One region of the Microbacterium sp. ZW T2_14 genome, then DNA from elsewhere that is predicted to be linked to it. Evidence: predicted binding sites of a transcription regulator. Region 1 holds the regulator's gene; the other holds the start of a gene.

Region 1 (15,436 bases):
TCCTTGCCCATCTTCGTCATGCCGGCGTTGAGACCGAGGAGGCCCACCAGCCCCGGCCAGTCGCCGGCGAAGTTCGCGACGGTGAGGATCGGCCCTTCGTGCGTGCGCAGACCCGCGAGCACGTGATGGGAGTACTGCCACACCGCCTCGGCCACGATGAGCGGCGCATCGGCGGGAATGCCCTGGAAGACCTCCAGGCCCATGCGCTGACTCGAGATGAACCCGTGGCCGGTCTCGGGATCGACGTCGTTGGCGCGGATCACCTGCCAGCCGAGCTCGTTGAGAACACCCGTCACGCCGGCTTCGAGCGCGACCTGCGTCGGCCAGCCGGCGGCGTTCGCCGACTCGCGCAGATCGCCCGAGGCGACGAGGTAGGCCGTCTTCGGCGGTGCCATGTGGCGCTCGCGGACGGCGGGGAGGCGGTAGCCGGTCATGGGGTCTCCTGTGGTGAGGGGGATTCGAGAGCGACGGCCGACAGGGCGGTGACGCTGTCGCCGGCCGAAAGGGTGAGAGGCCGGCGGTCGGCCAGAGGGACGGGCTGACCGCGGAGCACCAGGCGATCGAGGCTGAGCGTGCCGCCGTCGACGCGGAGTGTGATCTCGCTGTCGTCGATCTCGACACGACCCCACGCGCCGCCCGTGGTGAAGAGGCTGCGAAAGGCGCCGTCGCCGGCCGGGTCGAACGAGAGCGTGCGCGTGGGCGCATCCCACTGCACGCCGCTGAAGGCGAGCAGCAGCGCCCACGATGCGAGGGAGCGCGCGTAGTGGTTGCCGCACTCGATCTCGTTCCAGGGATTGCGCGTCGCTCCGCCGTAGCGGGCACGAAGCGTGCGTTCGACCTCGAGAGCCTCGTCCCCCAACCCGGCATAGACGAGGGATGCCGCGACCTGGTGCTCGACCCCGGTCCAGACCTCGTCGGAGTAGACGAAAGGAATGGCCGGCCTGCCGCCGCGCGGCCACGAGGCCAGCAGCAGCCCACCCTCCTCGTTGAGGGCGTACACCCGCTGCGTGCTCTCCTGCGCGGTGAGGTCGGACCGGTGGTTGTGCGTCACGATCGCACCGAGGGCGCTCCGCAGCCGGTCGCGAGGCAGCAGGTCGCCGAGGCCGTTGATCCACGCGTGGAACTGGCCGAGGAGCTGGTCCGACAGCACGCCGTCGCCGTACTGGTAGCGATGGGCGTCGACATCGTCGATCACCTGCCGGTAGTACTCGCCGTTCCACAGTCGCTCGTCCATGCCCGCCGCGACGCGGTCGGCGCGGTCGAGCCAGTCGGCTGCGCGCTCGCTGTCACCCAGGTGCGCGGCCATGCGCGCACCGGCGCGCAGTGCCGCCGCGAACATGCCGTTGGCGAGCGGGTCGAGCCCGAAGAACTCGATGTCGTAGGTGTTGTGCAGCTCACCGTCGAGCAGGCCGTCGCCGTCGCGGTCCCACCGGTGGATCGCGTGCTCGAGCGTGCGCACCGCGGCCGGCCAGAGCTCGATGAGGAAATCGTCGTCACCCGAGAACCGCCACTCGCGATGCAGCCTCAGGAACGTGCCGAGCTGCCCGTCGACCGCCGGACCCATGAACCACGCCGGGCCGCCGAAGAGCCGATTGCTGCGGAACTTCTGCGCGCCGTCCTCGTCGGTCTCGAGCAGGAACTCGACTCTGCGAGCACTGCGCTCGAGCGACGGGAAGAGCCACGCCACCGTCTGCGCGTACGACCACACATGGGTGCAGGTGCCCTCGCACGAGCCGCCGTGATCGAACGAGCCCTCCCACGCGGCGAACACCGGGCCGTCCCCGAGTTCGGGATTCGGCGACTCGACGACGAAGGCGGTCGTCGACCGGACCGCAGCGATGTTCGCGCCCACCGCCTCGGCGACGACCGGGTCCAGGCTGCCGCCATAGAGGGCCTCGACGAACGCCAGTGTGGTCGCCTCGAGTGCCGGCAGCTCACGATGCAGATGGGATGCCGCAGCCCACGCGTCGGGCCACAATGTCGCGTATCGGTTGCGCACGAGTCCCGCGTCGGCGCGGCCGTCGGCGACGATGTGCCCGCGCCACGACCGGTGACGGTTCGGAAAGCTCCAGGAGAGCACGAACTCGAAGTCGCGCACTTCGCCCGGGGCGAGCTCATGCACGATGCCCAGGGATCCCGTGCGCAGTCGTGGCAGCAGTTCGAAGAGCTCGCCCTCGCTCATGGGCCCCGGCCGCTGGGGGTCGTCCTGCTCGTCGGCGTCGTCCAGCTCCTCGCGGGAAGCCGAGTCTGCGAACAGTCCGCGCGGCCGATCCTCGAGCGTGAGACGGGGCTCCGGATCGAGAAGCCCGTCCGCAGAGAGGTCGTTCCAGAACAGCCGAGGACCGTCGGGCCAGAACCCGGTGACCCACTGCGGCTTGGCCGTGGTGGCGGCATCCTTCGTGGTGAGACTCATGGTGCCGTAGCCGAGGTCGTCCGCAGGAAGCTCGATGCCGAAGTCCAGTCCCCGGATGCCGCCCTCGTCCCGCCACTGCACCGTCTGCCGCGCGCGCAGTCCGAAGGGGCCGTCCCCCCGCCCGGCCGTGTGGCTGACGCTGCCGACGACGGTGACCCGCACGCGGCCGGAGCTGGGATTCGCGACGCGGTAGCGCAGCACGGCCGCCGGGATGCCGGAGGCGTCGGGGTCGAGCGGCACCAGCGGGGTGAATGCGCGCAGCGTCACGTCGACGGGGAGCACGTCATCCTCGAAGTCGATGTCGACGACCGGGTATTCGCCGTGCATGGTCGCCGACCGCAGGCGAGGAAGACCGGCCTGCCGCTCGAACGGGTAGCCCGCATCGAGATCGCGGCGACCGGTGAGCCGGGCTTCCAGGACGCGCGTGACCGGCTCGGCGTTCTCAGGCGCGGCGTGGATGGCGAAGAACGAGTACGGATTCACGCGGCCCTTGTCGGGCAGGTTCTCGAGCTCCCAGTCGCGAAGCTCGCCCCGGGCGCCGATCGAGACGTTGCCGGTGCCGACGCCGCCGAGCGGGAACGCGGCGCGTTCCGCGGTGTGCGGGATCCCCCGAGCGCGGCGGCGCTTCTCGGATCGGCCGGTCATCGGATCCTCCTCGATCACGGCAGTGTGGTCAGGCGTCGCATAGGTCGTGCGAACGCGTCCACTGTAGACGAAATCGATTTCATGATCAACCGATCGAAATCGCCTTTGACGTGAAACCGAGCTCTCTCGTCAGCCGCGCACGGACGCGCGCGCCGGTTGGACCTCGTTGCGCAGCACGACGGTGCGCGCGGGCTGGTCATCGCCGTTGATGCGCTCGAGCAGCATCTTCGCCGCCGTCACTCCCATGTGCCTCGCCGGCAGTCGCACGACGGTGACGGCGGTCGGGGTGAGGGTCGTGAAGGGCAGCGAGCCGACGACGGCGACGCCGATCTTGGGCGGGGTGAGTCCGTGCTCGGTCAGCACCTGGATGGCACCGACCCCGAGCAGGTTGTTGCCCGCGACCACGGCGTCCGGCGGATCCGGAAGAGCGAGCAGCTCCTCCATGACCTCGCGCCCCCCGTCGACGCGGAACGTGGAGTACCTCAGCAGCTCGTCGGGATCGGCGTCGGGGAAGTGGCGCGCCAGGACGGCGCGCCAACCCTGCGCGCGCTCATACGCGGTCTCGATGTGCTGCGGGCCGGTGATGCAGGCGATCCGCCGGTAGCCGGCCTGCACCAGATTCTCGGTGGCCGCCTGCCCGGCGGTGCGGTTCGCCATGACCACACCGTCGATGTCGTAGCCCGTCCCCCGGTCGACGGCCACGACCGGGCGGCCGGTGGCCATGAGCTCGTCGAGATTCGTGTGATCGGATGCCGCCGCCAGGATCACGCCGGCCATGTGCTCGGAGATCGCGATCTGGAGGTAGATGGCCTCCTTCTCCATCTGTGCGTCGGTGTTGCACAGCACCACCGAGTAGCCGGCCTGGGAGGCGACATCCTCCACTCCGCGCGCCATCTCGGTGAAGTAGGGGTTCTCGATGTCGGGGATCACCAGGGCGATCACCTCGGACGCCTGCCTGCGGAGCGTACGCGCCGTGCGATTCGGTGTGAACTTCAGCTGGCGGGCCGCGTCGCGCACCGCGAGCGTCTTCTCGTCCGACACCCCCATGCCGTTGAAGACGCGGGAGACCGTCGCCGGCGACACGCCGGCGAGCTTGGCGACCTCGTAGATGGTGGCCACGGCACCCCGCTTCCCCTGCACCGACCCGCGTTGACATGCCGGTGTGCCCACCATACAGTGTTGAAATCGATTCCAGAATATCCGCCATCCGATCGCACCATCGCGCCCCCTCGGGCGCACCGACACGAGGACGTGCCGACCGATGAACGCACCCCAGTCCCCCTCCTCCGCCCTCACGTCGATCGCCTCGCTGCGGTCGGTGCAGACGCGGTCCATCTCGCCCGAGAACTTCGACGGCTCCGCCGGCGGGGGCGGTCGCGCGACCGAGGGCACGGGAGCGACCTGCGCCCGCGACCTCGGTCCGGGATGGAAGATCTCCCCCAGCGTCGACATCAGGGCCGGCGAGACCTTCGACCTCGCGAACATCGACGGTCCCGGCCGGATCACCCACATCTGGATCACGACGCACACCGACAACTGGCGCACGCTCCTGCTGCGCGCCTACTGGGACGGCGCCGAGGAACCGGCCGTCGAGGTGCCGTACGGCGACTTCTTCTGCAACGGCTGGGGCGCGTTCGCCCAGGTGAACTCAGCGACGATCGCTGCCAACCCTCACGGCGGCTTCAACTCCTACTGGCCCATGCCTTTCCGCGACGGCGCACGACTCACTGTCGAGAACACGTCGGTCGTCGACGTCCGCGTGTACTACCAGGTCACCTACGAGATCGGCGGCGACTACTCGGCCGACGGGTACTTCCACGCGCAGTGGCGCCGGTCGAACCCGCTGGAGGAGCTCGTCCCCCACACGATCCTGGAGGGCATCGAGGGCCAGGGCCAGTACGTCGGCACCTATATCGCGTGGGGCGTCAACTCCAACGGCTGGTGGGGTGAGGGCGAGATGAAGTTCTACCTCGACGACGACACCGACTACCCGACGATCTGCGGCACCGGCACCGAGGACTACTTCGGCGGCGCCTGGAACTTCGACATCCCCGGCAAGGGCTACACGGAGTTCTCCACGCCCTACCTCGGCATGCCGCAGGTGATCCGCCCTGACGGCCTCTACGTCAGCCAGCAGCGCTTCGGCATGTACCGCTGGCACCTGCCGGATCCGATCCACTTCTCGCGCGGCATCCCCAAGGTCGACATCCAGGCGCTCGGGTGGCGCAGCGGGTGGCGATACCTTCCGCTGCGCGACGACATCGCCTCGACCGCGATGTTCTATCTCGACCGGCCCACTGCTCGCCGGCCCCGCACGCCGACCGCCGACGACCTGGAGGTGCACCTAGGCACCGCGCCGGTGCCCGACATCGGTGCGACGCCGCCGCGCGCACCACAGGACTGAGACGGCGCGCGCCGGCGTCAGTTGATGATCTGGCCGCGCTCGTCCGCGCGAAGCGCAGCGAGACGCTCGTGCCAGGTCTGCAGCGCCTCGGGCGTCAGCCTCGTCCAGTCCGTGACCTCACCGACGACCCGAAGCGCCGCGTCGCTCCGGTACGAGCGCGTGGGGTTGCCGGGGAACTTCTTATCGGTCACGTTCGGATCGTTCTCGAACGGCCCGGTCGGCTCGACGGCGTAGACGCGCGGCTGGCCGTCTCCGGCCGCAAGCTCAGCCGCCAGCCCCGCACCATCGCGCAGAGCGGTGAAATAGATGTGGTTCATGATCACTTCGGGCCGGTAGTTCGACCGGAAGCCCGGCGTCAGCAGGTCGCCGACCTGGAGGTCGGCCTTCGTGCCGTGGTAGAACGGCCCTTCGTCCAGTGCGTCGCTCACCGCGACAGCCTAGGCGCCCGGCATCCGTGAACGGAACCCGTGCCGAGATCGCCGGACCGCCGTGCGGAAGGACCGGCTCGCGGGCTGATTGACTGGCAGCATGGTGCACCCTCGAGCGACCGCTGCTGATCCCACTGCCGACGCCGAGGTGGCGGTGCGCGCGGCGTCGGCCGGCGCCGCCGTTGCGCGGGCGCGCTACGCCACCGGAAGCCGGCGTACCGCCGATCGAGGTCTGGACTTCACCACGGAAGCCGACGTCGAGACGGAGCGCGCCATCCGTGACGTGCTCGCCGAGCTGCGGCCGGGCGATGCGATCGTCGGCGAGGAGCTCGGATCCAGCGGCGACGGGCGCCGCCGGTGGCTGGTCGATCCGATCTGCGGCACCCTCAACTTCGCTGCCGGCGTGCCTCTGTTCGCCGTGAACGTCGCGTTGGACGTCGATGACGTCACCGCCGCCGCGGCGGTCGCCGATCCCGCCGCCGGCGACGTGTTCTGGACGGACGGCGCGGCCGCCTGGCACCGTCCCGAGACGACCGCCCCCGATACCGGCGTCGACCGCCGCCTGCAACCGACGTCGTCGTCCCGGCTGGTCACGGTGAACCTGGAGTCGAGCTATCCGGATGACAGCGGCATCCGCCTGCTGTCGGACGAAGTCTTCCGCGCCCGGTTCAGCCCCCGCTTCCTGTCGACCACGCTGGCTCTCGCGTGGGTCGCGACCGGCCAGCAGGCCGGCTACGTCACCGCGGGCGACCTGCGGGGCAGTGTGCACTGGACGGCCGGGATCGCGCTGTGCCGGGCGGCGGGCGCGGTCGTCACCAACCTCGCCGGCGGCGAGCTGCACACGGGCCACCACGGTCTGATCGCCGCTGCGGACGCCGGGACGCACGCCTTCCTGCTGGACCGCCTGCACGCGGGCGGCTAGCCCCCGATCCCGGTGCCGCAACCAGCTTCGTCGAGATCTCGTGCGAAGCGCAGGTTCGGACGGTCGGCCAATACACGGCGGGCCCAGGTCTCGACCTCCCGGGCCACTTCCTCCGCAGTCAAGGGATCCGTGTCGATGATGCGCGCATCCCACCGGGGATCGCCCTTCGTCCAGGCAGCCCACCGCTCCCATTGCATCGCCGTTGAGCTCTCGGTGCGGATCACCTCTGGGCTGTGTGTGGGATCCAGGGTGTGGCGGTGGAACCACTCGCCGAACCTGACGTGGTGGACGAGCGTGTGCTCGGGCTCACCACGCGCTCTCAATCGAGCACGACGCACCTCTGGTGAGCAGTGGAGCACGCAGACGGCGATCCCGTCGAGCTGATCCGCCGAGGGTGCAGCCAACAGTTCACCCATGGGCACCTGGCCACACAGCAGCAGATGATGGCCGGCTCGTTGCCCGGCCACGGCCCGTTGCACCCAGTGCTCGATGGCGGCATGCCGCCACGCAGTGTCGGCGTCCGCAGGCACCCCGATGGAATCGAACTCGACGCAATCGAGGCGGCTCGGCCAGTCGACGGCTTTCACGGCATCGAGCGCGGTCGACTTGCCGGCCCCACTGGCGCCCGTCAACGACAGCAGCATCCCTCGTACTCCTCCCCGCCGCTTCCACCCGGCGCCCCGGATCGCGCCCGCCACCCATCCCGAAGGAATCGGACGGCGGGCGCGACATCACGACGCTAGGGCTTGCCCGGCTTCCCGGGCTTGTCGGGCTTGCCGGGCTTGTCTGGGAACTCCGGCCGCGGCGGACGCGGGTCGTAGTGGACGGCGGTGAGCGTCAGCGCGCAACCGTCGCACGAGGTGAGGATCGCACGGTCGCCGCTCGCCGTCGTCGTCACCACCAACTGCGAATCGGCGCGCGACGCGTCTCGGCGGACCATGGCTGCGAACGACAGCTCGAGCGTCTCACCCGCCGGGATGTCACCCACCCACCGCAGCGTCGTCCCGTCGAGCACCGGGGTGCCGATCGACGACGCCAGGGACGCGGCATCCAACGTCGCATCATCGACGAGTCCCGCGAGGTCCACGGCGAGCGCGACGCCCTCGGCGGTGGCGCTGTCGGTCGACGCGGTGACCGTGTAGGTCACGACGTCGTCACGCACGACCTTCGTCCCGGCAGCGGGGTCGGAGCTCACGGAGACCGAGAGCCCCGGCAGCTGCTCTTTCGCCTTCACGAGCGAGAGGTCGTCGAACTGCACCCAGCGGTCGCCGTTCAGATGCGTGCCGACGAACGCCTGCACCTGTGTGCGATCGCCGCTGTGGAAGGTCACCGAGTACCGCGTGTACGCGCCGACCGCATCGAACGCGGTCTCGCCGATGGTCGCTCCGCCGGCGCCGAGCTCACGGACGCCGAGGGCTCCCTGGGCGGGCGTGCCGCCGGTCACCACGAAACCGGTGAGGGTGTAGGTGGTGTTCGGCTCGACCGCGACGTCCTGGTGCACATCGATCCAGCCGGCGTTGAAGCGCATCCACGCCTGCTTCGTGCCGCCGTAGGCCCACGTGTGGTTGATGTCGATGCCGCAGTTGCCCGTGCAGGCCCACGGCGCAGGCATCGAGCCGTCGACCGCGCGCTCGAAACCGGGGTCCTGGATCAGGTTCGGGTTCACGACGGTGCCGTTCTCATCGATCTCGGCGCGCAGCAGGTAGGTGTTGTACGGCTCCCACTGCGACAGCGAGAAGTAGAGGTCGCCGTCCTCCGACCACGGATGCATGTAGCCGCCGTAGAGTCCCGGGAAGTCGGCGAAGCTCGCGAGTCGCTGCCGATCGCTCCACGGGCCCTCGGGCGAGGGCGAGGTGCGCAGCACGAGATCGAGGTTCTCGTCGAGGTACGTCATGAGCCAGCCGCCGGTGTGCTCGCTGTACTGCACCGACAGCTCTGCGACGTTCGGCGGCACGATCGCGACGGCGGCGGTGTCGTCGCCGAGCACCCATGTCGACCCGTTCCAGTACGAGTAGGCCGATTTGTCGAGCAGCTGCGTCTCGGGCACCCGCGCGACGTGCGCGGCGCCGAAGCGGCCGTTGGGCGTGCCGAACATGTAGACATAGCCGTCGTGGCGCTCGAAGGCGACCATCTGGAACGGATGCTGTCCGTCAGGCGTGTTCGTCCACTGCGGGCCGTCCGTCGAGTTCCATGTCTCGCCGTTGTCGTCCGAATAGGCGATGCGGCTGTAGTTCGTGTCCCACGCACCGGGCGCGCCCCACTGCCGTACCGACATGAACGCCAGATACTGCCGCGACCCGACGGCGATGCCCGCGGTGGGGATCGTGGTGATCTCCTGACCGTTGATCTTCAGCGACGGGATCAGCTCGCCGGCGTGGCCGGGGGCGTCCTCGACCGCCGAATCGAAGGTCATGCCGTCGGAGAGGTCGGTGTCGGAGCTGCGCAGCAGCACGTTGGAGCGCCAGTCGCCGCCGCCTCCGCCGGGTCCGGTCCAGTCGCCGAACGTGTCGCCGAACGCGGTGAGGATCTGGCCCTGGCCGTTGTCCCACATGATCCCGAGATCGGTGCCCGTCACCCGCCAGGCGGTGTCGGTCGCGCTCGTCGACTTCGGACCTGTCATCTTGCCGATGACCACGGCCGGCGAGTGATCGGCGAAGGCCGACGCCGCGGCGATCTCGTCCATCGGCGATGGTGCCGGGGCTTGAGCCGCCGTCGCACCGCCAGAGGCGACGAGCCCGATGACCAGCGTGCCGGCGGCGGCGATGACGGCGGTGTTCGTTCGTAGTCGTCGCATCTTCGCGACCCCTTTCCACAGATGCGGTCGGCCTACTTGAGACCGGCCATCTTGATGTTGCCGATGATCTGGCGCTGGAAAACGAGGAACAGGATGATCACCGGCGCCGCGGCGAGGACCGATCCTGCGATGAGCAGCCCGAGCTCGGTGCTGCGCTCCGAGCGGAAGGTCGCCAGGTACTGCTGCACCACGAACTGGTCGGGCGTGGTGATCGTCATGATCGGCCACACGTAGGAATTCCAGTACGCGAGGAAGGCGGTGATGCCCATCACCACGAATGGGGGCTTCGACAGCGGCAGGAACAGCTTCGTGAAGATCCGCATCCGCCCGCAGCCGTCGAGCATGGCGGCCTCTTCGAGACTGGACGGGATGCTCAGGTAGAACTGCCGGATGAAGAAGATCATCCCGGCGCTGGCGGCACCCGGGATCACGAGCACCGCCAGGGTGTCGAGCATCTGAAGGTTGGTCACGACGATGAAGCTCGTGAGGAGGATGGTCATGCCGGGGATGAACATCGTGGTGATGACGACGACCCAGAGAGTCCGCTTGAACCGGAAGTCCAGCCGGGCGAACGCGTACGCCGCGAGCGAGTTGACCGTGAGAGCGAGCAGTGTGAACAGCACGGCGCCGAGGAAGGTCCACAGCATCGTGCGGGTGAACGTGGGATCGGCGAGGATCTGGGCGTAGTTCTCCCAGCGCCACACCTCGGGGAAGAACTGGAAGGGCGTCTCGATCACTTCGGTCTTCGACTTGAAGCCGGCGATCACCATCCAGGCCAGGGGGAACAGCGCGGCGGCGACGAAGACGATCCCGACGATCGCCTTGCCGATCGCGTAGAACCACCACGTCAGGTCTCGGTGCGGACGCCGCTGGACGACCGGCGCCGCGACGGCGGCTTGCTGAACGGCGGCCACGTCAGTCCACCAGCCTCTCGGAATTGACGAAACGGAACACCAGCGCCGACACCGTGCCCAGCACCACGAACAGCAGCAGCGCCGCCGCGATCGAGTAGCCGACGTTGATGTCGTTGCGGAAGTGGTTGAAGATGAACAGGTTCGGCAGGGTCGTCGAGTTGAGCGGCCCGCCGCCCGTCATGACGAGCGGCAGCTCGAACTGCTGGATCGCAGCGACGAACCCGGTGATGAGCAGGTACAGGAAGACGTTCTTCATCTGCGGCAGCGTGATGTACCGCGTCTTCTCCCACCAGTCGGCGCCCTCCATCGCCGCCGCCTCGTAGTACTCGGTCGGGATGTCGATCATCGCCGCCACCATGATCAGCGAGGTGAGGCCGATCCCCAGCCAGATGGCGGGGATCGCGATGGCCAGCAGCGCCCACGCCGGGTCGCCGATCCAGGCGATGGGGTCGATGCCGAACCCGCCGAGCATCGCGTTGAGGATGCCGCCCGAGTAGTTGTAGATCAGCACGAAGATGATCGAGGTGATGACCGCCGAGATGATCGTCGGGATGTAGATGCTCACCTTCAGCAGGCCCGCGAACCAGCGCGACACGCTGACGACGAGGCTCGAGAAGAAGAACGCGAGGATCAGCATCGGCGGCACCGTCATCGCCACGAAGACGAACCCGCGGCCGATCGACTCCCAGAACAGCGGGTCGCTCAGGACGTTGGTGTAGTTGCGCCATCCGACGAACTCGGGGTCCTTGTAGAAGCTCCAGTCCTGGAACGAGAGGTATCCGGCGTAGACCGCCGGCCAGACCACGAAGATCCCGAGGAGGACCAGCGCCGGAAGGATGAGCAGGTAGGCGATCCTTCCGTCGCGGTACCGGAATCTGTTGTGACGGTGCTTGTCGTGCCGGCGACCGGGGAGCACCATCGTCTCCGTCTCGGTCATCATCGTCTGCGTCGCGGTCATTTCCTCACCTCGCTGTGGGCCGGGGCACAGGTCCGGGGGTCGATGGCATCGACCCCCGGATCCGATCCTTCGCTAGGACGTCGGCGCCTTGCTGGGCAGATCGTCGCGCTGGATCACCGTGTTGATGGCATCCTCCGCCGTCTTGATGGCGTCGTCCGGCGAGGCCGCGCCCTTCATCACCGACTCCATCGCGGTGCCGACGGCGAGAGACACGTCCCAGGGGTAGGTGGGCTCGGGGATCGCGCTCGGCACGATGTCGTTCATCACGATCGACGACCACGGTGCGGCCGCGCTGGCCTCGTCGGCCGAGACCGCCTCCTGCACCGACTCGCGCACCGGCACCTTGGTGAACTGCGTGTCCACGAAGAACGGGACGAGAAGCTCGGGGTCGCCCGCGAGCGCCCACGTGAGGAAGTCGGCCGCCGCCTGCGCGTTCTTGGACTTGGCGTCGATGACCCAGCGGAAGTTGCCGAGCGTCGTCGCACCGCGACCGTCGGCGTCGGCTGAGTTCGGGAACGCGCCGATCCCCGTCTTGGGCAGCACATCCGCGTAGTCGGAGCCGATCTCCGACATCATCCACGATCCCGACACCTTGAAGGCGACCTTCTCCTCGCCGAAGTCCTTACCTCCGACGTAGACGTCGAGCGCCTGCTGGGCCATGTATCCCTCGTCCCACAGCGTCTTGTAGTTCTCCATGAGCTGCCGGTAGCCGTCGTCGTCGATGTCGGGCGCGGTCCAATCCTCGTTGAGCGCGGTGTGACCGGCGAAGTTGTACTGCTGACCGACGGACGACCACGCGAAGGTCACGGCGTCGCTCGCCGGCGAGATGCAGTACTGCCCGTCCGCCAGGGTCGGCTTGATCGCCGCGCACATGTCGAACAGCTCGTCCCACGTGGTCGGACCGGTCTCCGGATCCAGCCCGGCCGCCGACAGCAGGTCCTTGTTCCAGAACAGCACCGTCTGCGGCTCCAGCAGGAGCGGATACGCGTAGTACTTGCCGTCGAGCTGCGAGATGGGCTGCGCCGGCTCGATGATCTCGTCGAGCTTGTCCTGAGGAACGAGGTCGTTGAGCTCGTGGAGCTGCCCGGCGTTGACGGCATCCGTGATGCTGGCGGAGAAGGTGTAGATGTCGGGGGCCTTCCCCGCCGCCTGCGCCGACTTCATCTTCTGGTCCCAGGCATCGGCCGGCACCTCCGTGTCGACCACCTTGATCTCGTCCTGGGATTCGTTGAACTGCTTCACGATGCCGGCGTACCAGTCGTTCTCGACCGGGGTGAAGGTGCGGTGCCAGAACTGGATCGTCGCCACGCCGTCGTCGCCGTTGTCGCCGCCGCCGGCGCTGCAGCCGGCGAGCGCCATACCTGCGGTTGCCGCGGCCGCCACGGCCAGCAAGAGCCTGCTGTTTCTCTTGTGCATTCGTCCCTCCTCAGGAACACGACTCTTCGGTGAGTCGCAGCTGTGGCCGGTCAGGGGAGCCCGGTCGGACCGATCGAGCGGTGGCCGCCGGCTTGCGCGGATCGCCACTGATCTCGTCTCGGGTCAGGCTAGACGAAATCGATTTCACACGCAACGGGCGCGGGGGCTGATTCTGCGAGAACATGCCACCCTCCGTCTCGCCGGATGCGCCGATTCGGGCGTCGGGGGCGTGAAATCACGGTCTCGGGCGTTCGATCACCAATCGAGGTCGTTGTATCGATTTCACAACCGCCCGTCACGGGCACTCACCTCGAGGCGATGAATCCGATATCGATTTCACTCCGCACATCGTTCGCCGCGAAGCCTTCGAAGGCCGCCCGCGCGACGGCGTCAGTCGTCCGCGGACTGCTCGCGGTCCTCGCGCGTAGGCGCGATCGGCGTGCGGGGGCGCCAGACGACGACCTCCGTGGCCCGTCGCACCCGGGTGCCGTGCCGCAGGGTCACGACGTTGCCGGTCGAGCCGGCGGCGAAGACCCGGGCGCCCGGCCGCTTCTCGAGCTCGGCGCGCATGCGGTCTTCGAGGTCGCGCACGCGCCCGTGCAGCTCCTGCACGCGATTCTCGAGCTCGAGGATCCTCACGATGGCGGGCAGCCCGATGCCGTCCGCCGACATCCGCGCGACCTCGCGGAGCTGCTCGACGTGCCGCAGCGAGTAGCGCCGCGAACCGCCCTGGGTGCGGGCGGGCACGACGAGGCCCAGCCGGTCGTACTGGCGGAGCGTCTGCGGGTGCATGCCCGACAGCTCCGCGGCGACGGCGATCGCGAAGATCGGAGCGTCCTCGTCGATGTCGTGCGGCTCAACCATGTCGATCACCCCGATTCCGGTCGTCGAGCGAGCGTGCGAGGCGAAAGGCCCGGAACCGACGACGCGCGCCGCCCCGAGGCGCTCCGTCTCGCTCGTTCCTCACTCGCTCGACGACCGTCATCTCGTCTAGCCCCGCGCTTTCGCCATCATGTCGGCGCGCGGGTTCTCCTTCGGCTCGAGGCTCTGGAAGCGCTCGAGCGCCTCGCGCGCGGCGTCGTCCAGGTGCGACGGCACAGCGACCTGCACCTCGGCCAAGAGATCGCCGGTGCCCTTCGAGGTCTCGACGCCGCGACCCTTCACCCGCAGCACGCGGCCGGACGGCGTGCCGGGCGCGACGCGCAGCCGAACCGGGTCGCCGCCGAGCGTCGGCACCTCGATGGTGGCGCCGAGCGCTGCCTCGGTGAACGTCACCGGCACGGTCACGCGCAGGTTGAGGCCGTCGCGTGTGAACACCGGATGCGGCCGCACCGCGACCTGCACGACGATGTCGCCGTTCTCCCCGCCGTCGGGCGAAGGGCGCCCGCGACCGCGCAGCCGGATCTTCTGTCCATCGGACACCCCTGCCGGGATCTTCACCTTGAAGGGCTTGCCGTCCTCACCCTGCAGCGTGATGGTCTCGCCCTTGGTGGCGGTCACGAAGTCGATCGTCGTGCGCGCCGTGACGTCGGCGCCGCGCGTCGGTCCCCCGTAGCCCCGGAAGCCGCCCGTCGACTGCCCGAACCGGCCGGAGCCGAAGCCCGCGCCCTGCTGCTGGTTGAACATGGCGAAGATGTCGTCGAAGTCCTCGGCATTCTGGTATCGCGCGCCGCGACCCTGGTTGAACATCGAGAAGACGTCTTCGAAACCGCCGGCTCCGCCCTGGCCACCCGCGGTGAAACGAGCACCCGAGCCCATCGCACGGATCTGGTCGTACTCCTTGCGCTGCTCCGCGTCGGAGAGCACCGAGTACGCCTCGCTGACCTCCTTGAACTTCGCCTCGGCGGCGGCGTCACCCTGATTGGAGTCTGGGTGGTACTTCCGCGCGAGCTTGCGGTACGTCTTCTTGAGGTCAGCCTCGCTGACGTCCTTGGAGACGCCGAGCACCGAGTAGAAGTCCTTGTCGAACCAGTCCTGACTGGCCATGGTGCTCCTTCGGGCTAGTCGGCGGGAACCGCGACGACGACCTTCGCCGGGCGCAGCTCCACCGAGCCGAGGCGGTAGCCGGTCTCGACGACCTCCAGGATCGTCGCCTCGGTCGCGCCGGGCGTCGGCACCTGGAAGATCGCCTCGTGCTGCTGCGGGTCGAAAGCCTCGCCCGCGGCGCCGTAGGTCGACAGGCCCATGCGCTCGGCGACGCCACGCAGCTTCTCGGCGATGGCGGCGAATGGGGAACCCTCTTCGAGGTCGCCGTGCTTCTCCGCGCGGTCGAGGTCGTCCAGCACCGGGAGGAGGCCCTTGGCGACCGCGCCCTGGGCGCGCTCGATCTCGACCTCTCGCTGCTCCTCGGTGCGACGACGGTAGTTGGCGTACTCCGCCTGCAGTCGCTTGAGGTCGTTCAGCAGCGCCGACTCGAGGTCGGCGAGCACGGCGTCCTCCGCGGCGGCGTCGGCGTTCTGCGCCGACCCGAGGATGTCGTCGACCGTGAGCTCATCGCTCTGGGCGGCTTCGTCCGCGGGCGCCTCGGCGCTGTCATCCTGGC
Region 2 (15,436 bases), on a different contig from region 1:
CCCGTGCCCGACGCCCGGCAGGAGCCTCCCCGGGAAGAGTCGCTCCACCGTGGCGAGCTCCATGGCGGTCGCCGCGACGTTGCGCAGCGGCATGGGCGCGATGCCGATCCCGATCCGGAGGGCCTCCGTCCAGGCGAGCGCCGCACCGACCGTCGCGAACGCGGACTGCCGGAAGCAGTCCTCCCAGATCCACAGTTCCGGCAGGCCGGACGACTCGGCAGCGAGCACCGCGTCGCGGAACTCGTCAGGAGCGTGGGTGTAGGGGTTGAAGATCGCACCGATGCGGGTCATGTCCCCCACTCTGTCAGCGGTCGCCGACTGGCGCACGTCGACACCGCGACCCCGCCGCCAGCGCCACGGCCACGGCCGGCTATCGCGGCGCGCCCGCCGATGCAACCCCGTCCCGCACGCCGCCCGTGCGCCGCAGGCTGGAGGAATGGCGCGCATCGGGACGTCGGGCTGGGTCTACCCGCATTGGCGGGGTGTGCTCTACCACCGGCCCCAGAGCCAGTGGCTCTCGGAGTACACCGCCGAGTTCGATGCGGTCGAGCTCAACGGCAGCTTCTACCGGTGGCCGGCCGACGCGAGATTCGCCGCGTGGCGTGATCGGCTCCCGGAGGGCTTCGAGATGGCGGTCAAGGCCCCTCGCGGACTGACCCACGCACGGCGGCTCCGCGAGCCGGAGGTCTGGATCTCGCGTGTCACCCGCGGGCTCCACGAGCTCCGCGGGCGGCGGGGGCCGCTCATCGTCCAGCTGCACCCGGGGATGGAGCGCGACGACGCGCGCCTGGAGCACTTCCTCGCGGCGCTGCCGGAATGGACGCGGCCGGCGATCGAGTTCCGGCATCCTTCGTGGGTGGATGACGCCGTGTTCGCGATGCTCGAGCGCCACGGCGCGGCCTACTGCGTCATGAGCGGGGCCCGGCTGCCCTGCGTGCTGCGCGCGACCGCTCCCCTCGTCTACGTGCGACTGCACGGTCCCGACCCCGAGCACCTCTACGGCGGCTCGTACTCCGACGACGACCTCGCCTGGTGGGCCGAGCGCATCCGCGAATGGGAGGGCGCCGGACACGAGGTGCACGCATACTTCAACAACGACGGCGAGGGCAACGCGGTGCGCAATGCCATCACGCTGAAACGGATGCTGCGAGCCTGACGCGGCACCGCAGCCGTCGCGCTCGACGACGAGAGGCGCCGGCCCGCAGGCACGGCGCCTCTCGTGGAGGGTGTGATCAGCTCACGCGGCGAGAGGGAACGACGCCCCGGCGGCCACCGACAGCTCGTCGCCCACGGCGTCCACCGTCACGGCACCGCCGTCGACCAGCGCACCGGTCACGAAAAGGTCCGCGATGCGGTCGTCCACCTCGCGCTGGATCAGGCGACGCAGCGGCCGGGCCCCGTACTCGGGCTCGTACCCGTGCTCGGCGAGCCAGGCGACGGCGCCGTCGGTGACGACGAAGTCCACCTCGCGCTTGGCCAGCCGGGCCTCGGACGCGCCGAGGAGCAGTCGCACGATGCGCTCGAGCTGCGGCTTGTCGAGCTTGCGGAAGAGCACGATCTCGTCGATGCGGTTGAGGAACTCGGGCCGCATCGCCTCGCGGAGCTTGCCGAACACGCGATCCCGCAGGTCCTTCTCCGAACCGAAACCGGTCGCCCCTCCCCCGTCGGGCAGGAAGCCGATGGCACCGCCGCGCGAGGCGAGGAACTCCGAGCCGAGGTTCGAGGTCATGACGATCACGGTGTTGCGGAAGTCGACAGTGCGACCCTGCCCGTCGGTCAGGCGGCCGTCGTCGAGCACCTGCAGCAGCAGGTTGAACACGTCGGGGTGCGCCTTCTCGATCTCGTCGAACAGCACGATCGAGTAGGGGTTGCGCCGCACGCGCTCGGTGAGCTGGCCCGCCTCGTCGTAGCCGACGTATCCCGGAGGGGCGCCGACCAGACGCGACACCGTGTGCCGCTCGCCGAACTCGCTCATGTCGAAGCGGATCACGGCGGTGTCGTCGTCGAACAGGCTCGCGGCGAGCGCCTTGGCCAGCTCGGTCTTTCCGACACCGGTCGGGCCGAGGAAGAGGAACGACCCCACCGGCCGGCGCGCATCGCCCATGCCCGTGCGGTTGCGGCGCACGGCCTTCGCGACCGCGACGACCGCGTCGTCCTGCCCGATCACACGGCCGTGCAGCTCGTCCTCGAGGGACGCCAGCCGCTCGCGCTCGGTCTCGGTGAGGCGGTTGACCGGGATGCCGGTGGCCCGGCTGATGACGGCCGCGATCTCGGGCTCGCCGACGATCGCGTCGATGGGCGCGGCAGCGGCGCCCGAGCTGGTGGCCTCGTCGAGCTTGGCCTGCACCTCGGAGATCTGGTCGCGGATCCGCGACGCCTCCTCGTAGTGCTCGGCCGACACCGCGGCGTTCTTGTCGGCCTCGAGCGTCGCCAGACGCTCGATGAGGCCGCTCACGTCGACGGCCGCGCCGAGGCGCAGGCGCAGGCGGGCACCGGCCTGGTCGATGAGGTCGATGGCCTTGTCGGGCAGTACGCGCTCGGTCAGGTAGCGATCGCTGAGCTCGACCGCGGCACGGAGCGCGTCATCGGTGTACACGATGCCGTGGTGCTCCTCGTACGCGGGCTTCAGGCCACGCAGGATGAGCACGGCGTCCTCGACGGAAGGCTCGCCCACGCGCACCGGCTGGAACCGGCGCTCGAGCGCGGGGTCCTTCTCGACGACGCGGTACTCCTTGAGCGTGGTCGCGCCGACGAGGTGCAGCTCGCCGCGTGCGAGGCGCGGCTTGAGGATGTTGCCGGCGTCCATGCCGCCGTCACCGGCGCCACCGGCGCCCACGACCGTGTGCACCTCGTCGATGAACACGATGAGCTCGCCCTTGTGGGCGGCGATCTCGTCCATCGTCTTGGTCAGGCGCTCCTCGAAGTCGCCGCGGTAGCGGGTCCCCGCCAGCATGGCGGGCAGGTCGAGGGCCACCACGCGCTTGCCGAGCAGCTGCTCGGGCACGCCGCCGTCGATGATCGCCTGCGCGAGCCCCTCGACGATCGCCGTCTTGCCGACGCCGGCCTCGCCGACGAGCACCGGGTTGTTCTTGGTGCGACGGCTCAGGATCTCGATGGTCTGCTCGATCTCGTCGGCCCGTCCGATCACAGGATCGAGTTCGCCGGCCACGGCGCGTGCGGTCAGGTCGGTGCCGTAGGCGTCGAGCATGGGGGTGTCGGATGCCGCGGCATCCGTCCTCGCCTCCCCCTCGGCAGCACCGTCCGGCGTCACGGTCTCGCGCGCGCCCTGCATGAGCGCCTCGGCGGTCACGCCGGCGCGCGCCAGCACCTGGCCGGCAGGCGTGTCCTGCGCCAGCACGAGCGCGAAGAACAGGTGCTCGGGGTCGACGTACGTCGAGCCCGACGAACGGGCGACCTGGAAGGCGTGGAACAGCGCGCGCTGGACCGATGCCGTCACGACGGCGCCGTCGACGTCGGCCGGGGCCGAGGCGGCGGGCAGCCGCTCCTCCGTGGCGCGCGAGATGGCGTCGGGGTCGGCGCCGACACGGCGCACGGCATCCCGGGCCGGAGCTTCGCCGACCAGGATCCGCAGCACGTGCAGGGCGTCGAGCTCACGCTGACCGCGCTCGAGCGCGTACTTGCCGGCGCGCTGCAGCAGCTCCTGCGTGCGCGCGCCGAGGTAGCGGCTCAGGTCGATCGATCGCTCGGCACGCGCGCGCTCTCCCGCGAGATAGCGTGCCAGGAACTCATCGAAGGAGCTCCCCTCGTCGCCGGCCTGGGGCGTGAAGTCTTCGGGCATTCCGTCTCTCCTGAAACTTGAGTGAACGAGCATCAAGTTTTGAACTTGATACATGCATTGTCAAGTTCAACAGGTCTCGCGGCGAGGTATTCCCGCGTTCCGGATCCGACAGCGAGGGCGCCGTCGTGTCGGCCGCCCGGCGTAACCTCGGGAACCGGGGACCCGCATCGCAGAGGAGAGAACCATGGACTGGAAGATCGAGCTCATCTTCGTGCCCGTCACGGACGTCGACCGGGCGAAGGAGTTCTACGAGCGGATCGGGTTCCACGCCGATCACGACCAGACACCGTTCGACGGTCTGCGGTTCGTGCAGATGACGCCCCCGGGATCAGCCTGCTCGATCGCGTTCGGCACCGGGTTCGGCACAGACCTCGAGCCCGGCCGCCAGAACACGATCCAGGTCGTCGTGCCCGACGCCGACGAGGCGCTCGCGCACCTCCGCGACCTCGGCGTCGACGCGCAGGGCGTCGACGAGCAGGCGTGGGGACGTTTCGTGACGTTCCCCGACCCGGATGGGAACACCTGGACGCTGCAGCAGCTGCCGCAGCGCGGTTGACGCGCCCGCCTCACCCGCCGGGCGGGCCGACGATCAGCAGGACGACGAAGAGCACGACCAGCGCGACGGCGATGAGCGTCGCGAGCACCCACGGCCGCCGCAGGAACCACCGCATGAGCCGGTCGTACCAGGTGCGGTCGCGCGGGTCGTCCGTCGGCTCGAGTCGCCACGCGGCCGCCAGCCGTCCGCTGCGCTGCAGCCACAGTTCGGCCGGGATGGTGGCGTACGGGATGACGGCGCTGACGAGCGCGACCACGGTCGGCCACGCGCGCCAGCGGTTGTTCAGTGCCACGAGGATCGCCGTGGCGCCGTACGACAGGAAGACGAATCCGTGGATGCCGCCGCCGATCGTGACGCCGAGCGCCCAGCCGGTGGTGGCGCGTAGTACCAGGCCCGCGATGAGCAGGGTCCAGGAGATCGCCTCGGCGATCGCCAGGGCGCGGAAAAGGGAGTGAGGGTTCCGGAACACACCTTCAGCCTAACTGAAAGACTTCAGTCAGGCTGAAGGTCAGCTGACCGCCGGCTCGCCGTCGGCGCGGGGTGGCTCCTCGTGGAGCCCTTCGAGCGCACGCGCGAGCGCGGGAGCGGCGTCCGTGAGGCCGGCGTCCAACGCCGCCAGCCGCTCCTGCGCGGCCTGAAGCACGTCGCTCCCTCGCGAGGTGACACGCAGGTCCGACGCCGATCCGGCGTGCTTCGTGGCGTCCTCGACGAGCCCGTCCGCCACCAGCGTCTGCACGGCGGTGTGCGCCGACTGCACCGTGATCTGCGAGCGGCGCGAGAGCTCGCTGAACGAGATGCCGGGCGTCGCCTCGATGTGTGCGAGGAGTGCGTACTTGCGGGTCGTCAGACCGAGGTCGCGCAGTTGCGCGCCGAGGTGCCCGTCCCAGACGCTCGCGACCGTGAGCAGGGAGATCACAGGACTGAAGGGGCGCTCCGGCATGTGCTGAATGCTAGCCCGCCGCCGGGCGACGCGGCGCATTCGCCGTGCCCTCGGGCGCGATCGCCTGCCCGCTACCGTGGGACGGTGACGTTCTCACTCGACGGACTGCGCCGATGGCCCGACGTGGAGGCTCCCGACCTGGTGGCGACGGATGCTGCGGACCGCCTGCTCCTCGATGAATCGGCGGCCGCGCGCGCCGAAGCCGGGGTCGGCGGGCTCGCGGTGATCGGCGACGGCTACGGCGCTCTCACGCTCGGAGCGGCGGCGGACGGCGGCACCGGCATCCGTGTCCACCAGGATCCGCTCACCGGCGAGCGCGCGCTGGCCGCGAACGCGGAGCGATTCGGTTTCGCAGACACCTTCTCGTCGCTGCCGCTCTCGCCCGAACTGGTGCGCGGCGCACGCGTCGTGCTGCTCCGCCTGCCGCGGTCACTGGAGGCGCTGCGCGATATCGCCGATCTCATCGCCGCCCACGCGGCACCCGAGGTCGTCGTCTTCGCCGGCGGGCGCATCAAGCACATGTCCCTCGCGATGAACGAGGTGCTCGGCGAGAGCTTCGGCCGGCTCGACGTCAGCCACGCGCGGCAGAAGTCCCGGGTTCTCGTGGCGCGCATGCCTCACGGCGGCGGCGACCCCGCACCCCGCCAGGCGACACTCGACGGCATCGTGGTGTGCGCGTTCGGCGGTGCCTTCGCGGGCGCGACGATCGACATCGGCACGAGGTTCCTGCTCGACCAGCTGGTCACCGGCACCGACCCTCTGCCTCGTCTCACCGCCGAGGGTGGCGCCGTGATCGACTTGGCGTGCGGCACCGGGGTGATCGCGACGGCACTCGCGCTGCGGCATCCCGATCTCCACGTGCTGGCGACCGATCAGTCGGCCGCAGCCGTCGCCTCGGCCGACGCGACGGCACGCGCGAACGGTGTAGAGGAACGGGTCGAGGTGGTGCGCGACGACATGCTCGGCACGCAGCCCGACGGCAGCGGTTCGTTCATCGCGCTCAATCCGCCGTTCCACTCCGGCGCAGCCGTGCACGAGGGCATCGCCCCGCGGATGTTCGCCGAGGCCGCTCGCGTGCTGCGGCCGGGAGGCGAGCTGTGGACGGTGTGGAACTCCGGGCTGCGATACCGTCCGGCGCTCGAGCGCACGGTCGGGCCGACACGGCAGATCGCGCGCAACGCGAAGTTCACCGTGACCGCGTCGACGCGGCGCTGACGCGCTACGACGTGGGCTCCGGACTCGGCTCCGGAGTCGGACCGAAGAGCGTCCATGCACCGTCGGTGCATTCGTAGAACTGCACCGCTGCGGTATCGACGAAGACGTCGCCGTCGGCGGTGCAGTCGGCGTCGTCCGGGGCGGCGGTGCCCAGCGTCACCTGGGTACCCGGCGCACCGGGCGCTCCGGTCGGCCCTTGCTCGCCCTGTTCGCCCTGTTCGCCCTGTTCGCCCTGCTCCCCCTGCGGTCCCGCCGGGCCCTGCGCGCCTTCCGGCCCCTGCTCGCCGGTGAGGTTCTCAGCCGCGGACTGGCGGATGTTCCCGACGAAGGTCCAGTCGTCCTGGAAGAGGTAGACGTCGGCGGTGAGGATGTCGATGTAGACGTCCCCCTCCTGGCCTTTGCCGGCTTCCGGCACGCCGGATCCCGCGCGCACGGCCGAACCCGCCGGAAGGATCTCGGCTAGGGCGTCCTCGTAATCGGGTGCCGGAGTTACCGACGCGGAGGGCGCCGGCTCGGACGTGTCGACTGATCGGGCGAGCCACGAACCCAGGAAGGCGGCGAAGAACGACAGCAGTACGAATCCCAGTCCGAACCACACCAGGGTGCTGCGCGTCACGCCGGCAGGCGCCGGTGCCGTCGCCGACGCCGTGGCCGGAGTTTCCACTGGACGCGCCTCGTTGTCCACGCAAGCCCCCCTTTCACCGCATGCACTGTCGGCGCCGGTTCCCACAGCCGGACGCCGCTGTCATAACCATAGGAACGCGAGCGCTCCGTGTCACCTCTTCCGGCGGAATTGGCGTTGCGGCTGCACGTCGAGAGCGGTGCGCCGAGCGCCTGCGTCGCGGATACGGGACAGCAGCGGGAGAGTTGACCGGGGGGCCGACGCGAGAATGCCGGCGCCCCCGGTAGCCGCGGGCTCGGGACCCACGGCCGGGGTGCCGGACCGGGGCTCCGGCGCATCCCCCACAGAAGAGACCGCCCCGCTGCCCGTCTATTACGCGACTTCGCCGCTCTCCCGAGGCGTCGTAGGGATCTCGTTGCGCTGCGCGAGCCCACCCAACCACGCGAGACTCGGCTTCGGGCTGCGGGCGAACGTCTCGCGGTCCACCGCGATCAGTCCGAAAGTCGGTCGGAAGGACCCCCACTCGTAGTTGTCGAGGAGCGACCAGTGGAGATACCCGCGCACGTCGCAGCCTTCCGCCATCGCCGCGGCCATCCCCGCCAGCGCACCCGTCGTGTAATCGATGCGCCGCGCGTCGTCGGTGGTCGCCATGCCGTTCTCGGTGACGATCATCGGAATGCCGCCGGTGACCTCGCGGGTGTGGCGAAGGGCCTCGCCGAGCGCCTCGGGGTAGTACTCCCACCCCGTGAGCGTGCGCTCGGTGCCCTCCGGCCACGGCTGCGGGCCGAACCCCAACTCGTCGTCGGTCGGTCCGATGATGGTGCGGAGGTACGACTGCACGCCGATGAAGTCGTCACCCCGCGCCTGCTCGAGGAAGAAGTCCTCGCGCCAGTACTGCCACTCGTCGCGCTGCGTCTCCCACCCGGGGACGGCCTGGAACACCTGGTTCGCCACGGTCCAGCCCGAGCGGATGCCGCCGACCCCGCGCAGCACCTCCGTCGAGGCGTGGTGCGCGTCGGCGATCGCTCGGGCGACGAACGGTGACGGGCCGGGGAAGTTCACCCCGTTCTCGGTGTCGATGCGCGCTTCGCTCTGGTTGACCATCATGTTCGGCTCGTTGATGGTGACGACGAGGTCCACATCGTGGAGGATCGTCGCGGCGACCTCGGTGAAGCGCCGGAACCTGTCCGTGCTCTGCTCGGCGTACCACCCGCCCGAGTGGTCCCACCACCGCGGGAAGGTGAAGTGGTGGAGCGTCACGATGGGCTCGACGCCGTGGTCGCGGCAGGTGTCGATCATCCGCCGGTAGTGGGCGAGCTGAGCACGCGAGACGACGCCTTCCTCGGGTTCGATGCGCGACCACTCCAGGGAGAACCGGTACGCGGTGAGGCCCGCATCCGCCAGCAGCGCGATGTCTTCGGGATACCGGTGGTACGAATCGCAGGCGTCGCCCGAAGGCTCCGGGATCTGCGTGCCCGGCGCATACTCGTTCTCCCAGTGCCCGGTGTTGACGTTGCCGCCCTCGATCTGGTGACCGGCGGTCGCCGCCCCCCAGATGAACCCCTCGGGCGCGGCGATGACGCTGCTCATGAATGCGGTTTCCCTTCCGTGTGGACGTCTGGTGTGAATGTCGGAGACGCGGGTCACTTGATCCCCGTCAGGGCGATGCCCTGGATGAAGTGCCGCTGCATCGCGATGAACAGGATGAGCACCGGGATGACGATGAGGAACGACCCCGCCATCTGCAGCCCGAAGTCCGACCCGTGACCGCCCGCCTCGGCCGAGAAGAGGGCCAGCGAGACCGGCAGGGTGTACATCGAGTCGTCCTGCGAGATGATCAGCGGCCACAGGAAGCTGTTCCACGACCCCATGAAGGTGAAGATGGCGAGGGTCGCCAGCGGCGCCTTGCACAGCGGGAGCACGATCTGGAAGAACGTGCGGAACTCCCCCGCCCCGTCGATCCGCGCCGCATCCAGGAGCGAATCCGGGATCTCGAGCATGAACTGGCGCATCAGGAAGACCCCGAACGCGCCCACCATGCCCGGCAGGATCAGCCCCCAGTACGTGTTGACCATCCCCAGGTTCGCGACGAGCACGAACTGCGGGATCAGGGTCACGATGCCGGGCACGAACAGAGTGGCCAGCACGATGACGATGATGACGTTCTTGCCGGGGAACTTCATCTTCGCGAGCGCCCAGCCGACCATCGACGAGAACAGCAGCGTCGTCGCGACGGTCACGACCGCGAGGAACACCGAATTGAAGAACGGCCGGAGGATGTCGAACTCGAAGAGCCACGCCCGGAAGTTGTCGAGCGTGGGATGCTGCGGCCACCAGGTGACCGGGCGCGCCATGATCTCGGCCTTGGTCTTGAATGCGCCGAGCACCATCCAGACGAACGGGAGGACCGTGGCGGCGAGGCCGACCGAGAGGATGACCAGTACGGCAAGATTCCCCCAGCGGATGGGCTTGCGCGGTGCCCGCGTCGGCGCGGATTCGGCCTCGGTGGCGGCGGGTCTTTCGAGAGTCGTCGTCATGTCAGGTCCTCTGGCGGAAGAAGCGGAACTGGATCAGCGCGAGGATGCCGACCAGCGCGAACAGCACGTAGGCGCCGGCGGCCCCGACCGAGTAGTTCCCGTACTTGAACTGGTTGTAGACCTGCAGCGCGATCGACGTGGTGGACTCCAGCGGACCGCCGTTGGTCATGACGAACGGCTCGTCGAAGAACTGCATGTAGCCGGTGGTCACCAGGATCGTGTTGAGCAGGATCGTCGGCATCATCATCGGGATGGTGATGCGGAAGAACTTCTGGACCGCGTTGGCGCCGTCGATCGAGGCGGCTTCGGTGACGTCCGCGGGGATGCCCTGCAGGCCCGCCAGGAAGATCACCATGGACGCGCCGATGTTGCGCCAGACCGCCATGATCGTGATCGCAAGCAGTGCGGTGTTCGGATCGCTGAGCCAGTTGGGCCCGGTGATGCCGACCCAGCCGAGGATCGTGTTGAACACGCCGGTGTTCTGGTACATGATGCGCCACACGACGGCCACCGCGACGATCGTCGTGATGACGGGCGTGTAGTAGCCCACGCGGAAGAACGTGGCGACCCGGCGACTCACCGAGTTGAGCAGCACCGCGAGCACGAGCGCGATGAACAGGGTGGCGGGGACGCCCACCACCACGAACATCAGCGTGTTGAACAGTGCGCGCTGGAACGACGGGTCGGTGAGCACCGCGACGAAGTTCTCGAATCCGACGAAGTTCACGTTGAACGGGCTGCGGATGTCCCGCGCCCGCAGGTCGGTGAACGCCATGGCGAGCGAGCTGACGAGCGGGATGAGTCCGAAGACCCCGAACGTCAGGACGAACGGCGCGACGAAGACCCACGCGATGAGGGCCGAGCGGCGCCGCTGCGCGGCCAGGGAAGAGACCTTCCCCGGCCGCGCGTGAACGGATGTCACCATCCGAAGCCGATCGTGTCTGCCTGCGTCTGGATCTCTTTCGCGGCGTCCGCGCCCGAGATCTCACCACGGGCGACCTGCTCCGAGTACTTGCTGATGAGGTCCGAGATCTGCGACCACGCGGGATAGTTCGGCGTGGCGACGGTGTTCTGCAGCTGCTCGGTGAGGGTCTTCGTCACCGGGTTGTCCTGGATCGGCGCGTAGTCGCCGGCGGCGACGTTGGCGGGCAGCTCGCCCTGCAGGTCGTACCACGCCTCCTGCTGCTCCTGCTCCCCCATCCACGAGAGCAGCGACCATGCTGCCGCCTTGTTGTCGGATGCCGAGAACACGCCCAGGTTGCCACCGCCGATGTACTGGTCGTTGTTGCCGCCAGGACCGGTGGGCGAAACGGTGTAGCCGACGGAGTCCATGGTGAAGCCCTCGGGTGCGGCGCCCGTGTCGATCTCCTCCTGATAGACGTCGAGCATCCAGGGACCCGAGATGAACATCGGGGTCCCGCCGTTCTCGAAGGTCGCGTCGGCGTCGCCCATCGGCGCTTCGCCGCGCTGGAAGTAGCCGCCGTAGTAGTCCAGGGCCGCGACGAACTCGGGCGTGTCGATCGTCCACTTGTCGCCGTCGGTCATCTCGCCGCCGGCCTGCGCGTCGAAGGGGACGATGACCTGCGCGGGCTGCTCGGTGGGCTTGGGAAGGCTGATCCCGTAGGTGCCGCCGGGCCGGGAGGCGAACGCCGTGGCCATGGCCTGCGTCTCTTCCCACGTCGTCGGCGCCGACAGGCCCAGTTCGGCCGCGATGTCCTTCCGATAGAACAGGAAGCGCGTCTCGACGTACCACGGCATCGCGTACAGCCCGTCCTCGCCCGTCACCGAGTCCACGGCGGCCGGGTAGAAGTCGTCGCTGTCGTACACGCCGTCGGGGACGCTGTCGAACGCGCCCATCCCGATCACTGTCGCGGTCTGGTCCGAGCCGGTCATGATGATGTCCGGCCCCTTGCCGGCTGCCGTGGCCGTCTGGGCCTTCGTGATCACCTGGTCCCAGGGCACGTCCGTGACCTTGATGCTCGCGTCCGGGTTCTGCTCGAGCCAGTCTGCGGCGAGCTTCTTCAGGTTGTCGGCATGCCCTCCGGCCGTCCAGATCTCGACCGCACCGGATGCCTTTCCCTCTTCGGCCGGCCCGGCCGAAGAAGCCTCCGCCGCGCCGTCCGCGCTGCGACCGCATCCCGACAGGACCAGGACGGCGCCGAGCGCCATCGCCGTGATCGCCGTTACTCGCATCCTCTGCATGCTCACTCCTTTGTGTGATTTCGATATCCTTAATCGAAATTTCGTGCCTCAAGGGGAGACTATAGAGCGATATGACCGCGCGCGTCCAGCGCGTCGCGCGAAATCAGCGGCCGATCCTCACCGGATGGCGCTAACATTTTCGGAAAGTTGATCCGGAGGAACCATGGCAGTCCAGCTCGCCCAGATCGCGACCGAGGCAGGAGTATCCGTCCCGACAGTGTCGAAGGTGCTCAATTCCCGGCCGGACGTGTCGCGCGCCACACGGGACCGCGTGGCAGCGGTGCTGGAACGCCACGGCTACGAGATCCGCATGCGTCCGCGGCTGGCGACCGGGTTCCTCGACATGCGCGTGGTGAACCTCGACCAGGCCTGGTCCGAAGCCGTGGTCCGGGGGGCTGCCGAGGGAGCGAAGGGACACGGCAAAGATCTCGTGCTGGCCGTCGAACCCGATCCGGAGGACTGCGACGACTGGGTGATGCACGCCCTGGAGCGAGGATCCGACGGCCTGCTGAGCGTGGTCGCCGTTCCGAGTCCGGAGGCGCGGCGACTGCTCGCCGAGGCGGGGATCCCCCTCGTGGTCGTGGACCCCCTGCACAGGGAACCGGACGGCACGTACGCGATCGCCGCGACGAACTTCCAGGGAGCGTTCGACGCCGCACAGCATCTCCTCCAGCTGGGGCACCGCCGCATCGCGACGATCACCGGCCCTCTCGATCAAGACAACGGCATCGCGCGTCTCGCGGGGTTTCAGGCCGCGATGCAGCAGGCGGGCGTTCCGGTCGACGATGGCCTGGTCATCCGCACCCAGTACGGCGTCGACCAGGGCTACGACGCGACCCGTCTGCTGCTCTCACGCGAGGTTCGTCCGACCGCCATCTTCGCCGCGAGCGACGACAGCGCCCTCGGCGCCATCCGCGCCCTCCGCGAGAGCGATCTCCGGATCCCCGACGACATGTCGGTGGTCGGATTCGACGACCTTCCGCACTCGTCGTGGATCGACCCGCCGCTGACGACCATCCGGCAGCCGCTCGCACAGATGGGCAGTGCCGCCATCGACGTGATCGTCCGTGTGCGCGCCGGCCAGCACCCTGCTGCCCGCGCCGAGCTGTCGACGACCCTCATCGTCCGGTCGTCGGCCGCCCCGCCCCGCGGCTGAAGCGTCCCGCGTCACGAACGCAGAGAGGACGGATGCCGCGGGCCGCGGCATCCGTCCTCTCAGGGTCTTTCAGATCCCGGGTCTCAGAAGTCCCAGTCCTCGTCCTCGGTGGCCTCGGCCTTGCCGATGACGTACGACGAGCCCGACCCCGAGAAGAAGTCGTGGTTCTCGTCGGCGTTCGGCGACAGGGCCGACAGGATCGCCGGGCTCACGTCGGTGACGGTCGAGGGGAACATCGCCTCGTAGCCCAGGTTCATGAGGGCCTTGTTGGCGTTGTAGTGCAGGAACTTCTTGACGTCCTCGGTGAGGCCGACGCCGTCGTACAAGTCCTGCGTGTACTGGATCTCGTTGTCGTAGAGCTCGTACAGCAGCGAGAACGTGTAGTCCTTGATCTCGTCGCGCTTCGCCTGGTCGACCTTCTCGAGCCCCTTCTGGAACTTGTAGCCGATGTAGTACCCGTGCACGGCCTCGTCACGGATGATGAGGCGGATGAGGTCGGCGGTGTTGGTGAGCTTGGCGCGGCTCGACCAGTGCATCGGCAGGTAGAAGCCCGAGTAGAACAGGAAGCTCTCGAGCAGGGTCGAGGCGACCTTGCGCTTGAGCGGCTCGTCGCCGCGGTAGTACTCCATGACGATCTGAGCCTTCTTCTGAAGGTTCGGGTTCTCGACCGACCAGCGGAAGGCCTCGTCGATCTCCTTCGTCGAGCACAGCGTCGAGAAGATCGAGGAGTACGACTTGGCGTGCACCGACTCCATGAACGCGATGTTCGTGTAGACGGCCTCCTCGTGCGGCGTGATCGCGTCGGGGATGAGCGAGACGGCCCCGACGGTGCCCTGGATCGTGTCGAGGAGCGTGAGCCCCGTGAACACGCGCATCGTCAGGGTCTGCTCGTCGGGCGTCAGCGTGTTCCACGACTGGATGTCGTTCGACAGCGGCACCTTCTCGGGCAGCCAGAAGTTGTTCACGAGGCGGTTCCACACCTCGAGGTCCTTGTCGTCCTGGATGCGGTTCCAGTTGATGGCCTGGACGTGGTCCAGGAGCTGGAGCTTCTCGCTCATCGTCCTTCTTCTCTCGAAATCCCTGAACGGACCATCACAGCGTGCAGCTGACGCACTCGGTCATGTCCGTCCCCTCGAGCGCCATCTGACGCAGGCGGATGTAGTAGATCGTCTTGATGCCCTTGCGCCACGCGTAGATCTGCGCCTTGTTGATGTCGCGCGTGGTCGCGGTGTCCTTGAAGAACAGCGTGAGCGACAGGCCCTGGTCGACGTGCTGCGTGGCGGCGGCGTACGTGTCGATGACCTTCTCGTAGCCGATCTCGTACGCGTCCTGGTAGTACTCCAGGTTGTCGTTCGTCATGAACGCCGCCGGGTAGTAGACGCGCCCGAGCTTGCCTTCCTTGCGGATCTCGACCTTCGCCGCGATCGGGTGGATCGACGACGTCGAGTTGTTGATGTACGAGATCGATCCGGTCGGCGGCACGGCCTGCAGGTTCTGGTTGTAGATGCCGTGCTGCTGGATCGAGGCCTTCAGCTCGCGCCAGTCGTCCTGCGTGGGGATGTGGTGGCCGGCGAACATCTCCGCGACCTTCTCGGTGGCCGGTGCCCACTCCTGGTCGATGTACTTGTCGAAGAACGAGCCGTCGGCGTACTTCGAGTCCCAGAACCCGTCGAACACCTCACCGCGCTCGATCGCGATCTTGTTGGACGCGCGCAGCGCGTGGAACAGCACCGAGTAGAAGTAGATGTTCGTGAAGTCGACACCCTCCTCCGAGCCGTAGTAGACGTGCTCGCGCGCCAGGTAGCCGTGCAGGTTCATCTGCCCGAGGCCGATCGCGTGGGAGCGGTCGTTGCCGTCCTCGATCGAGCGGACCGAGCGGATGTGGCTCTGGTCGCTGACCGCGGTGAGGGCACGGATGCTGGTGTCCACCGTCTGCGCGAGGTCGCCGCCGTCCATCGCGAGCGCGATGTTGAGCGAGCCCAGGTTGCACGAGATGTCCTTGCCGATCTGGTTATACGACAGGTCCTCGTTGAAGGTGGTCGGCGTGTTGACCTGCAGGATCTCGGAGCACAGGTTCGACATGTTGATCCGGCCCTTGATCGGGTTGGCCTTGTTCACCGTGTCCTCGAACATGATGTACGGGTAGCCCGACTCGAACTGGATCTCGGCGAGGGTCTGGAAGAACTCGCGCGCGTTGATCTTCGTCTTCTTGATGCGGGGGTCGTCGACCATCTCGCGGTACTTCTCGGTGACCGAGATGTCGCCGAAGGGCACGCCGTAGACGCGCTCCACGTCGTACGGCGAGAAGAGGTACATGTCCTCGCCGTTCTTCGCGAGCTCGAACGTGATGTCGGGGACGACCACGCCGAGGGAGAGCGTCTTGATGCGGATCTTCTCGTCGGCGTTCTC

Evidence for each region. Region 1 encodes HspR, which represses chaperone genes until heat shock. Its sites were predicted from a motif close to AAGTTGAGTCNNNNNGACTCAACTT; they were not measured.
Region 2: the regulator HspR is predicted to act here: its motif matches at 3,814-3,838, upstream of ACI3KY_RS14250 (ATP-dependent Clp protease ATP-binding subunit).

Annotation. Positions count from the first base shown of each region.
Region 1 covers NZ_JBJDRK010000020.1:21,843-37,278, forward strand. The annotation lists gene ACI3KY_RS08790 (fucose isomerase) at 1-434, opposite strand, end outside; gene ACI3KY_RS08795 (GH116 family glycosyl-hydrolase) at 431-3,058, opposite strand; gene ACI3KY_RS08800 (LacI family DNA-binding transcriptional regulator) at 3,188-4,177, opposite strand; gene ACI3KY_RS08805 (glycoside hydrolase family 172 protein) at 4,320-5,462, shown strand; gene arr (NAD(+)--rifampin ADP-ribosyltransferase) at 5,480-5,890, opposite strand; gene ACI3KY_RS08815 (inositol monophosphatase family protein) at 5,991-6,812, shown strand; gene ACI3KY_RS08820 (hypothetical protein) at 6,809-7,456, opposite strand; gene ACI3KY_RS08825 (DUF4185 domain-containing protein) at 7,552-9,606, opposite strand; gene ACI3KY_RS08830 (carbohydrate ABC transporter permease) at 9,639-10,520, opposite strand; gene ACI3KY_RS08835 (carbohydrate ABC transporter permease) at 10,522-11,478, opposite strand; gene ACI3KY_RS08840 (extracellular solute-binding protein) at 11,551-12,894, opposite strand; gene ACI3KY_RS08845 (heat shock protein transcriptional repressor HspR) at 13,285-13,758, opposite strand; gene ACI3KY_RS08850 (DnaJ C-terminal domain-containing protein) at 13,885-14,880, opposite strand; gene ACI3KY_RS08855 (nucleotide exchange factor GrpE) at 14,895-15,436, opposite strand, start outside.
Region 2 covers NZ_JBJDRK010000041.1:26,697-42,132, reverse strand. The annotation lists gene ACI3KY_RS14260 (LLM class flavin-dependent oxidoreductase) at 1-291, opposite strand, end outside; gene ACI3KY_RS14255 (DUF72 domain-containing protein) at 437-1,156, shown strand; gene ACI3KY_RS14250 (ATP-dependent Clp protease ATP-binding subunit) at 1,238-3,799, opposite strand; gene ACI3KY_RS14245 (GNAT family N-acetyltransferase) at 3,984-4,355, shown strand; gene ACI3KY_RS14240 (DUF3817 domain-containing protein) at 4,366-4,824, opposite strand; gene ACI3KY_RS14235 (MarR family winged helix-turn-helix transcriptional regulator) at 4,864-5,295, opposite strand; gene ACI3KY_RS14230 (class I SAM-dependent methyltransferase) at 5,380-6,510, shown strand; gene ACI3KY_RS14225 (hypothetical protein) at 6,515-7,126, opposite strand; gene ACI3KY_RS14220 (glycoside hydrolase family 1 protein) at 7,505-8,722, opposite strand; gene ACI3KY_RS14215 (carbohydrate ABC transporter permease) at 8,776-9,669, opposite strand; gene ACI3KY_RS14210 (carbohydrate ABC transporter permease) at 9,671-10,594, opposite strand; gene ACI3KY_RS14205 (extracellular solute-binding protein) at 10,588-11,871, opposite strand; gene ACI3KY_RS14200 (LacI family DNA-binding transcriptional regulator) at 12,035-13,027, shown strand; gene nrdF (class 1b ribonucleoside-diphosphate reductase subunit beta) at 13,111-14,085, opposite strand; gene nrdE (class 1b ribonucleoside-diphosphate reductase subunit alpha) at 14,120-15,436, opposite strand, start outside.